DNA from 2 places in the Janthinobacterium sp. SUN033 genome. Region 1 is predicted to be linked to the other one. Evidence: riboswitches for the same ligand, from Rfam matches in the RefSeq annotation. Region 1 holds a riboswitch; the other holds the start of a gene.
What was found. A riboswitch is a leader RNA that binds a small molecule or an ion and turns the genes downstream of it on or off. The one in region 1 is predicted to bind thiamine pyrophosphate.
Positions count from the first base shown of each region.

Region 2: it holds a riboswitch for thiamine pyrophosphate, as region 1 does, so the genes downstream of both, OX460_RS00040 (TonB-dependent siderophore receptor) here and thiC (phosphomethylpyrimidine synthase ThiC) in region 1, are expected to answer to the same signal.

Region 1 is NZ_JAPQNV010000007.1:149,360-154,923, reverse strand. Features, by position in the region: gene OX460_RS26260 (ATP-binding protein) at 1-442, shown strand, start outside; gene OX460_RS26255 (response regulator) at 471-1,277, shown strand; gene OX460_RS26250 (hypothetical protein) at 1,316-1,570, shown strand; TPP riboswitch at 1,679-1,794, shown strand; gene thiC (phosphomethylpyrimidine synthase ThiC) at 1,874-3,787, shown strand; gene thiS (sulfur carrier protein ThiS) at 3,799-4,011, shown strand; gene OX460_RS26235 (thiazole synthase) at 4,037-4,831, shown strand; gene OX460_RS26230 (hydroxymethylpyrimidine/phosphomethylpyrimidine kinase) at 4,831-5,564, shown strand, end outside.
Region 2 is NZ_JAPQNV010000001.1:5,564-11,127, forward strand. Features, by position in the region: gene OX460_RS00035 (ATP-binding protein) at 1-515, shown strand, start outside; gene OX460_RS00040 (TonB-dependent siderophore receptor) at 512-2,659, opposite strand; TPP riboswitch at 2,747-2,844, opposite strand; gene OX460_RS00045 (iron-containing alcohol dehydrogenase) at 2,912-4,069, opposite strand; gene OX460_RS00050 (hypothetical protein) at 4,212-4,517, shown strand; gene OX460_RS00055 (Imm26 family immunity protein) at 4,643-5,122, shown strand; gene OX460_RS00060 (sensor histidine kinase) at 5,161-5,564, opposite strand, start outside.

The DNA.
Region 1 (5,564 bases):
GCTGCCGCAGGCGCAGGAAGCGCAGGAAAGCCAGCGCACCTTGCTGTACGTGGAAGACAATCCCGCCAACCTGGCGCTGGTCGAGCAATTGATCGCCCGCCGCAGCGATTTGAAGCTGCTCACGGCCATCGATGCGCACCTGGGCATCGACCTGGCGCGCACGTATCAGCCGGACGTGATCTTGATGGATATCAACCTGCCCGGCATCAGCGGCTATGGCGCCCTGTATATCCTGCACGACGATCCGCTCACGAAACATATTCCCGTGATGGCCCTGTCGGCCAACGCCGTGCCGCGCGACATCGAAAAGGGCCTGGAAGCGGGCTTCTTCCGCTACCTGACCAAGCCGATCAAGGTCGTCGAATTCATGGATGCGCTCGACGTGGCCCTGCATTATGCGGCCGCGCACGGCCTGGCCGACGACACTCATGCAGTACGCTAATTCAGCATTTATTTTTAGGAATACCGCCATGCTTCAAGCCACCGAGATCCTGAACGCCAGCATCCTCATCGTCGATGACCAGGAGGCCAACGTCATGCTGCTGGAACAGGTGCTGCGCAATGCCGGCTATACGCGCATCACCTCCACCATGGACCCGCAAGCCGTGCGCGCGCTGCACCAGCAGCACCGCTACGACCTGATCCTGCTCGACTTGCAGATGCCGGAAATGGATGGTTTTGAAGTCATGGAAGGCTTGCGCGACCTCGAGGCGGGCAGCTATCTGCCCGTGCTGGTGATCACGGCCCAGCCCGGCCACAAGCTGCGCGCGCTGCAGGCGGGCGCCAAGGATTTCGTCAGCAAGCCCTTCGACCTGGTGGAAGTCAAGACGCGCATCCACAACATGCTGGAAGTGCGCTTGCTGTACCAGAAGCTGGCCGAATACAACAAGTCGCTGGAACAGATGGTGGAAGTGCGCACGGCGGAGCTGCGCGAAAGCGAAGCGCGCTTCCAGCGTTTCACGGAACTGTCGTCCGACTGGTACTGGGAACAGGATGCGCAGGGCAACTTGACGCGCTTTTCCGGCCCCGTGGCTGAAATGCTGGGTATCGGCAGCGAGGAAGAGCCGCAGCGCTGGAACGCGGCCGAACGCGCCTTGCTCGACGCCAAGATTGCCGCAAGGGAACCGTTTCTCGACTTTATCTACAGCCGCGCCAACCTCGACGGCAGCACGCAATACCTGCAGGTCAGCGGCGAACCGATGTTCGACACGGGCAGCCGCTTCATCGGCTACCGCGGCATCGGCCTCGATGTCACGGAGCGCCATCGCAGTGCCTGATTTATACTGGGCGCCATCGATACAGACCAGGAAAAATCATGACCGACAAATCTCCCTCCTACTGGTTCCCCGCCAAGACCTATGGCTGGGGCTGGGGCTTGCCCATCACCTGGCAAGGCTGGCTGGTGTTCCTGGCCGCGCTGGCGCTGTTCGCCTGCGGCGCCTTCCTGTTCCCTCCGCAAACCATGCTGGTCGGCTACATCGTCTATGAAGTGGCCATCGTTGCCGTGCTCATTTTCATCTGCCAGCTGAAGGGCGAACCGACCAGCTGGCGCTGGGGCAAGAAGAAATAAGCGCGATGCAGTCTGTTGCAATGCAGCAGATGCGCAAAGACGACACCTGCAAGAAATCATCTGGCCACGCGGCGTGAACCGCGTATAATTGGCTCGCTGCCGCAAGGCGGCAAACGCTAGGGGTCCTGCCTTTCGCTGTGGAAACACGGTGCAAGCGCGGGTGAGAAATACCCTCCGAACCTGATCTGGATAATGCCAGCGAAGGGAAGCTTTAGGATGACTGCACCCCGCTTTTCCGCGTGCGCAATTCCGAACCTCCTTAGCTGGCTCCAGGCTTAAAAATAGTCTAGCCAAGGAGCCAAAATGAACGCCAACCCGAAATTCCTCTCCGCCACCGCCACGGTCGACGAAGCCGCCATCGCGCCGCTGCCCAATTCGCGCAAGATTTACGTGCAAGGCAGCCGCCCCGACATCCGCGTGCCCATGCGCGAGATCAGCCAGTCCGACACGGAAGCGTCGTTCGGCGGCGAAAAGAATCCGCCGATCTACGTCTACGACACGTCCGGCCCGTACACGGATCCGGACGTGAATATCGATATCCGCTCCGGCCTCGATACGCCGCGCCTGCCATGGATCATGGAGCGTGCCGACACGGAAGAATTGCCTGGCCCCACCTCCGACTACGGCATCGCCCGCCTGGCGGACCCGAAGCTCGCCGAGCTGCGTTTCAATTTGCACCGCAAGCCGCGCCGCGCCATCGCCGGCAAGAACGTGACGCAGATGCATTACGCGCGCCAAGGCATCATCACGCCGGAAATGGAATTCGTTGCCATCCGCGAAAACATGCGCCGCCAGGAGTATTTGCGCGAACTCAAGGCTTCCGGCCCCATGGGCGAGCGCCTGGCCGACCTGATGGGCCGCCAGCATCCGGGCCAGTCCTTCGGCGCCAGCATCCCGGTCGAAATCACGCCGGAATTCGTGCGCGAGGAAATCGCCCGCGGCCGCGCCATCATTCCCGCCAACATCAACCACCCGGAAGTGGAACCGATGATTATCGGCCGCAATTTCCTGGTGAAAATCAATGCGAATATCGGCAATTCCGCCGTGACGTCTTCCATCGGCGAGGAAGTGGAAAAGATGACCTGGGCCATCCGCTGGGGCGGCGACAATGTGATGGACCTGTCCACAGGTAAACATATCCACGAGACGCGCGAATGGATCGTGCGCAACAGTCCCGTGCCCATCGGCACCGTGCCCATCTACCAGGCGCTGGAAAAGGTCAACGGCAAGGCGGAAGATCTGACTTGGGAAATCTTCCGCGACACCCTGATCGAGCAGGCCGAGCAGGGCGTCGATTATTTCACCATCCACGCGGGCGTGCTGCTGCGCTATGTGCCGATGACAGCCAAGCGCCTGACGGGCATCGTTTCGCGCGGCGGCTCCATCATGGCGAAATGGTGTCTGGCGCACCACCAGGAATCGTTCCTCTACACGCATTTCGAAGAGATTTGCGAAATCATGAAGGCGTATGACGTGTCGTTCTCGCTGGGCGACGGCTTGCGCCCCGGTTCCATCTACGACGCCAACGACGAGGCGCAGCTGGGCGAATTGAAAACCCTGGGCGAGCTGACGCAAGTTGCCTGGAAGCACGACGTGCAAGTGATGATCGAAGGTCCGGGCCACGTGCCCATGCAATTGATCAAGGAAAACATGGATTTGCAGCTGGAACAGTGCGGCGAGGCGCCGTTCTACACCTTGGGGCCGCTGACGACGGATATCGCGCCCGGCTATGACCACATCACCTCGGGCATCGGCGCGGCCATGATCGGCTGGTATGGCACTGCCATGCTGTGCTACGTGACGCCGAAGGAACACCTGGGCCTGCCCAACAAGGCGGACGTCAAGGACGGCATCATCACGTACAAGATCGCCGCGCACGCGGCTGACCTGGCGAAAGGCCATCCGGGCGCGCAAATCCGCGACAACGCGCTGTCGAAAGCCCGCTTCGAATTCCGCTGGGACGACCAGTTCAACATCGGCCTGGACCCGGACAAGGCGCGCGAATTCCACGATGAAACCTTGCCCAAGGATTCGGCCAAGGTGGCGCATTTCTGCTCCATGTGCGGCCCGCATTTCTGCTCGATGAAGATCACGCAGGAAGTGCGCGAATACGCGGCCGGCATGGGCATCGCGGAAGACAAGGCGCTCCAGCAGGGGATGGAGGTGAAAGCCATCGAATTCATCAAGAACGGCGCCGAGCTGTACCGCAAGGTCTGAAGGAGGGCGTGATGACTGCATTGATCGACATCACGCTCAACGGCGCGCCGCACCAGGTGCCGCCGGGGCAAACCCTGGACCAATTGATCGCCGCGCTGTCGCTGGAAAACCAGGCGCTGGCGCTGGCCGTCAACCGCAGCGTCGTGCCGCGCAAGGCGTGGCAGGACCGGGTCCTGGAAATTCAAGACCAGGTGGAAATCGTACGCGCGATTGGCGGCGGTTAAGTTGAGAATAGACAAGGAAACGCACATGAATACCGCAACAAACAACGACCTGCTGACCATCGCAGGCAAACAGTATCGATCGCGCCTGCTGGTGGGCAGCGGCAAGTACAAGGATTTGCCGCAGACGCGCGAAGCGACGGACGCGGCCGAGGCGCAGATCATCACGGTGGCGATCCGCAGGGTGAATATCGGGCAAGATCCGAACGCGCCCAGCCTGCTCGATTTCGTGCCGCCCGACCAGTACACGATTTTGCCGAACACGGCCGGCTGCTACAACGCCAAGGATGCCGTGTACACCCTGCAACTGGCGCGTGAACTCCTGGGCGGGCGCAATCTGGTGAAACTGGAAGTACTGGGCGATGAAAAGACGCTGTTTCCGCACATGCCGGAAACCCTGGTCGCGGCCGAAGCGCTGGTCAAGGATGGCTTCGACGTGATGGTGTATTGCAGCGACGATCCGATCCAGGCGAAGATTCTGGAAGACATCGGCTGCGTGGCCGTCATGCCGCTGGCGTCACTGATCGGTTCGGGCATGGGCATCTTGAACCCGTGGAACTTGTCCTTGATCATCGACCAGGCGAAAGTGCCCGTACTCGTCGATGCGGGCGTGGGTACGGCGTCGGACGCGGCCATCGCCATGGAACTCGGTTGCGATGGCGTGCTGATGAATACGGCCATTGCCGGCGCGCGCGACCCCGTGCGCATGGCGCATGCGATGAAGCTGGCTGTGCGGGCCGGGCGCGAAGCGTTTTTGGCGGGGCGCATGCCGCGCAAGTTCGCCGCCTCGCCTTCGTCGCCGATGGCGGGCCGGCTGGCGTGATGGCGCTGCAACGTCGCACCGTGCTCGTGTTTGCCGGCGCCGACCCGTCGGGCGGCGCCGGCATCGCCGCCGATATTCTAGCGATTGCGGCGCAGGGCGCGCATGCCTTGCCCGTGATCACGGCGCTGACGGTGCAGGACAACGATCGCGTGTTTGCTGTCGAGCCTGTGGCGCCGGAATTGCTGCGCCGCCAGGCGCAGGCGTTGATCGCCAAGGTCGCCATCGATGCCGTGAAAATCGGCATTCCCGGCAGCGCGGCGAATGCGGCCGTCATTGCGCAACTGATCGCCCAATTGCGGCTGGCCCGGCCGAACTTGCCCGTCGTGCTCGATCCCGTGCTGGCCAGCGGCCATGGCGACGTGCTCAGCCGGGACGACGCCGTGCTGGCGCTGGCGCCCTTGCTGCCGGTGACGACCGTCATCGTACCGAACGGGCCGGAAGCGCTGGCCCTCGGTGGCGCAGAAAACCTGCGCGCGCAAGGCTGTGGACACGTGCTGGTGACGGGCGGCCACGGCGACGGCGAGGAGATCGTCAACCGCTGGCTGGACGGTGACGGGGGCGCGCGCGAGTGGCGCTGGCCGCGTCTGCCCGGCGAATTCCACGGCAGCGGCTGCACGTTGGCGTCCGCCATCGCGGCCCGCCTGGCGCTGGGCCAGGCATTGCCCGAAGCGCTTGATGGCGCGCAAAGCTATTGCCATGCGGCCTTGGCCGGCGCGTATGCGATTGCGCCAGG
Region 2 (5,564 bases), on a different contig from region 1:
CGGAATCGTCGGGCAAGTCGACCCTGGCGGCGGCCCTGGCCGAGCGCCATGGCAGCGTCTGGGTGCCCGAGTATTTACGCGAGTTTGTGGAAACGCAAGGCAGGGTGCCCGTGGCGGCGGATCAGTATGGTATTGCGCATACGCAAGTCGAACGCGAAGCGGCCGCTGCCGCCCAAGCCCGCCACTTCCTGTTCTGCGACACGACGCCCTTGATGACGGTGGTGTACAGCCGCCATTATTTTCACGGCGCCGATGCGCAACTGGCGGCGCTGGCCGATGCCACGCAGTACGATCTGACCCTGGTCACGGCGCCCGACAGCCCGTGGGTGGCCGATGGCTTGCAGCGCGAGTCGGAAGCCGTGCGCCAATTGATCTACCGCTACCTGCTCGATGAGCTCGACGCGCGCGGCATCGTCTACCACGTGCTGCGCGACAGCCTGGAGGCGCGCCTGGAACAGGCGGCGCCTTTGCTGCAGCAGGCGCTCGCTGCGGCGCCTGTCATTTCCCTCAATTAAAAGTCAAACTGCGCCGAGACCTTGAACGTGCGGCTGGCGCCCGGATACAGATAGCCATCCGACTCCGGCGTCACGTCGCGCCAGTAGAACTTGTCGGCCACGTTGTTGACGGCGGCGCGCAGCACGGCGCGCGTGCCGGCGATGCGCGTGGCGTACGCGGCGCCCAGGTTGAACACGTTGTACGACGGCACGAAGGTCGTGTTGCTGTACTCAAACGCTTTCTTGCCCGCATATTCCCAGCTGCCATTCACGCTCAAGCCCGCCACCTGTTGCACGGCGTAATCCGCATGCACGGCCGCCTTGAAGGCCGGCACGTTGGGCACGCGCTTGCCGTCGAGGTCGGCATTGCCCGTGCCTGACTGCTGGCTGTTCAGGGCCGTCACGGACGCGCCCAGGCTCAGGCTGGACGATGCCTTGCCCTGGGCCGACAATTCCAGCCCCCGGTGCTGGGCCTGGCCTTCGCGCACGAAGTTATAGGCGGTGCTGTCGACGTACTGGTTGAATTCCAGGCCCTTGCGGATCTGGAACAGGCTGGCCGCCAGCATGAAGTCCGGCGTCACATCCATCTTCACGCCGACTTCGACCTGCTTCGAGCGGCTGGGCGACAATTCCACGTTCGCATTGAGCGCCTTGCGGTCGGCCGTGCCGCCATGTTCCATGCCTTGCGAATAGGCCGCATACACGGAGAGATTGTCGAGCGGGGTGTAGACGAGCGAGACGTTGGGCAGCAGGAAATCGTGCTTGGCGCGGATTTCCGTATCGGCCTTGAGTACATACTGGTAGCCGTCGACATTGATATGGCGCAAGCCGCCATGCAGCTTCCAGTTCGGCGCCAGGCTGACGATGTCCTGCACGAAGACGGAGTTTTCCGTGTCCTTGCGCACCAGGCGTACGGGGCCTTGCACGCCCGTCGACATGTCGACGATCTGCGGGCGGTAGATGTTGCTCACGCCGGCCCAGTCGTACACGTACAGGCCGGCGCGGTCCTTGCGGCGGAAGGTCGAGACGCCGGCCGTGAATTCATGGCGCAGGGAACCGGTGGCGAACTTGCCCTGGATCATGGCTTGCGCGCTCAGCGGTTTTTTCGTCTCGCCCAGGCTGCGGTAGTCATACACGTCGAAGTCGCCATTGCCGCAGAAGCCGGGGTACAGGTCTTGCGCGCTGCAGCCATACGGGAAGGCCGTGTAGTCGTCGCGCTTGAACGAGTGCTGGTTGGCCGACAGGGTGGCATGCCAGTCGTCATTGAACGCGTACTGGAAGCGCAGGCCGAGATTGCTGGTGACGGTTTCCACGGGGCGCGTCCACGGCTGCAGGTTGAGCATGGCGTCGGCGCTGATGCCGGTCGGCAAGGTTTTATTGTTCAGCAGCTGGAAGCCGGGCGCCGTGGCCTGCGCCTTGTCCTGGTAGTCGGCATCGATTTGCAGCAGGGCTTGCGGGGAAATCTGCCAGTCGAAGGCGCCGGAAATGAACTTGCGGTTGCCGTCCGCGCCCTTGATGTAGGAGCGCAGGCGCTCGGCCGCCACGTTGACGCGGTAGCCGAAGCGCGTGTCTTCCAGGCGGCCGCCCAGGTCGATGGCGCCGTACACGGTGCCGCGCTCGCGCGCTTCCACGGTGACCGTGCGCAGCGGGGCGGCGGTGGGGCGCTTGACGATGAAGTCGATCACGCCGCCCGGCGCGGCCACGCCTGCCTGCAAGCCGGCCAGGCCCTTCAGCACTTCGATGCGTTCCTTGTTTTCCAGCGGGATTTGCGTGTCGCCAGGAATGGCCACGCCATCCTTGCGATAGCTGGAATTGTTGTCGAGCTTGAAACCGCGGATGGAAAACTGTTCCGCATAGCCGACGGCGTTGTAGGCGTCGTTGATGCTGGTGTCGAGCTTGACGGCATCGCTGAGATTGCGGATCTGCAAGTCCTGCATGTCTTTTTGCGAAATGACGGTGACGGATGCCGGCGTCTGCAGCAGCGGCGCGTCACTGAAGCCGCCCACGGAGGCGCGCTTGGCGGCCGGCGCCTTGCTGGCCGTGACGACGACTTCGGCCATGCTTTGCGCCTGCGGGTCGGCTGCGTCGGAAGCCAGGGCGGGCGCGGCAAACGCGTGCAGGATGGCCAGGGTCAATACAGAAACAGATAAATTCGGTGTGGACATAGATTGCTCGTGGTTCAAGCCGTCTCTGTAAAAAGAGCACGGCAGGCTGCTTGTTCGGCTGGCGCCAACGCAGGAGCTATCAAAGGAGGGAGGTACTTTGCGCTTTCCTTCGCTGGCATTATCCAGATCAGGTACGAAGGGTATCTCTCACCCGGATGACTGCTCCAGGACCCCTAGCGAAATGACAGCTTAGCATGAACCACGGCCAGCTGTCCCACCCGGCTGACCGTTTTACAACAGTGTGGTGCGAATCTACAGACTGAGTTCCAGCACCTTGCGGCTGACGGCGGGCGTCACTTCGCGCTGTTCGCCCAGGGCCGTCATGCCGTGCGCTTCCAGGGCGGACACGACGGCGTCCACGCTGGCGTGGTTGAGGCCATAGTCGGCCAGGCGCGTCTTGACGCCCATGTGGCGGAAGAAGAATTCCGTGCGCGCGATGGCGGCCTCGATGCGGCCATCCTCGTCGCCGCCGTCCAGGCCCCACACGCGGGCCGCGTATTGCAGCAGCTTGGCGCGCTTGGCTTGTTTGCGCACGCGCAACATGCTGGGCAGGATGATGGCCAGGGTTTGCGCATGGTCGAGTTCGTACAAGGCCGTCAATTCGTGGCCGATGGCGTGCGTGGACCAGTCCTGCGGCACGCCCACGCCGATCAGGCCGTTCAAGGCCAGGGTGGCGCTCCACATCACGTTGGCGCGCACGTCGTAGTCGTCCGGGTGCGACAGGGCTTTCGGGCCTTCCTCGATCAGCGTCAATAAAATGCCTTCGGCGAAGCGGTCTTGCACGGACGCGTTCACAGGGTAGGTCAAATACTGTTCCATCACATGCGCGAACGCATCGACGACGCCATTGCCCACCTGGCGCAGCGGCAAGGTGAACGTCTTCGACGGGTCCAGCACGGAGAATTTAGGATAGACCTTGCGGCTCATGAACGAGCGCTTTTCCTGCGTGGCCTTGCGCGTGATCACGGCCGAGCCATTCATTTCGGAGCCCGTGGCCGGCAAGGTCAACACGGTGCCGAAGGGCAGGGCGGCTTCGACGATCTTGCCGCCTTTGGCCAGGATGTCCCACGCCACGCCTTCGTGCAGGGCGGCCGCGGCGATGAACTTGGTGCCATCGACCACGGAACCGCCGCCGACGGCCAGCAGGAAGTCGATGCGCTCGCTTTTCACCATGGCCACGGCCTGCATCAGGGTTTCATAGCTGGGATTGGGTTCGATGCCGGCAAATTCCAGCACCGTATGGCCGGCCAGCGCCGCCTTGACTTCATCGTAGACGCCGTTCTGCTTGATGCTGCCGCCGCCATACGTCATGAGCACTCTGGCCTGCGGCGGGATCAGCGCCGTGATGGCGGCGATCTGACCCTGGCCGAAAAGGATTTGCGTCGGATTGTAAAAGTCGAAATTGAACATGGGGCTCCTGCCGCTGAGGTTTAGGCTGTTGCTGAGCCATGATTATGGCCGAATGGGTGGAAACGTGCCGTGGACGCTTGAGCTTTTCGTCCGCGCGGTGGAGAATGCAGCCGATGTCACCACCACGCGAAAAGGAATGCGCATGACCACCGTCCCACTGGAAGAATCCGGCTTGCCGGCCACCGCGCTCGACATGCACCGCGCCATCGGCGCCACCATCGCCGCACTGCAGGCGCTGGACTTGAACAGCCAGCGTTTCGAGGCGTGCACGGACCCGGAACTGCGCCGCGTGCTCGCGCACGCGGGCGACACCAGCCGCAAGGAAGCGGCCATGCTGCTCGAATGGATGCGCCGCCGCGACGCGCGCCTGGACACGGCCATGAAGGAAGCGCTGTTCAAGGCGGGGCCGATTGTTGCCCAATATCACTATGACGAGAAAATATTGTAACTATTGGTTTGTTGCTGTGGCGTACCATGCGCCACTTTCGCATCGCTTCGCGTAGACTGTGCCCCTAATTAAATTTAACGTCGGATAGCAGCGGCTGTCCGGTGTATTTCAGGGGGCTTCAAGAAATGAGATCATTACCATACCGAGAAGGCAGCTGGTTTGCCGTGCCCTTGCCGGGCGGCGGCTATGCCGTCGGCGTGGTGGCGCGCAGGGCGCCTGCCGGGCGCATCATGCTGGCGTATATGTTCGGGCCGAAGCGCGACAGCTTGCCCACGCTGGAAGAGCTGGAAGGCTTGCGCCCGGAACAGGCCGTGCGCCGCCTGCGCACGGGCGACATGGCCCTGCTCAACGAGCGCTGGCCCCTGCTGGGCGACAGCCGCCACTGGGAGCGCGACGCCTGGCCCATGCCGGCCTTTATCCGCCGCAATGAATCCTTGCAGCGTGCCTGGCGCGCCAGCTATGCGGACGCCGACCCTGCCAAGCTGAACCGCGAGGAATCGATTCCCTTCGATACGCCGGGCATGGAAAGCGATTCCCTGTACGGTTATGGGGCGACGGAATTGTTGATGAATAAATTGCTGGCGCAGGAACAGGCGTCCGCCTGAACGGCAGGGAACGGCACAACTGTATCGTTCCCGTCCGTTTATGCCGCTGGCAAGCTGATCTGAAACGCGAGGCCGCCGCCTTCGCGGTTGCGCACTTGCAATTCGGCGCCGTGGCGCAGCAGCACGCGGTCGACGATGGCCAGGCCCAGCCCGGCGCCATTTGCCTGCCCGCGCGCCGTGTCGAGGCGGGTGAACGGCTTCATCAGCTGCTCGATCTTTTCCGCCGGCACGCCCGTGCCGTGGTCCTGCACCTCGATGATCACCTTTTTCGCGCCGTGGCTGGTGCGCACCTGGCAGGCGATGTCGATTTCCGTCACGTCGCTGTCCGGCGTCTTGCCATAGCGGCGCGCATTCTCGATCAGGTTGTTCAGCACGCGGCGCAGGTCCGTGGGGTTGCCCATCGCATGCGCGCCGTCGGCGATGCTGGCGTTGATCTTCACGT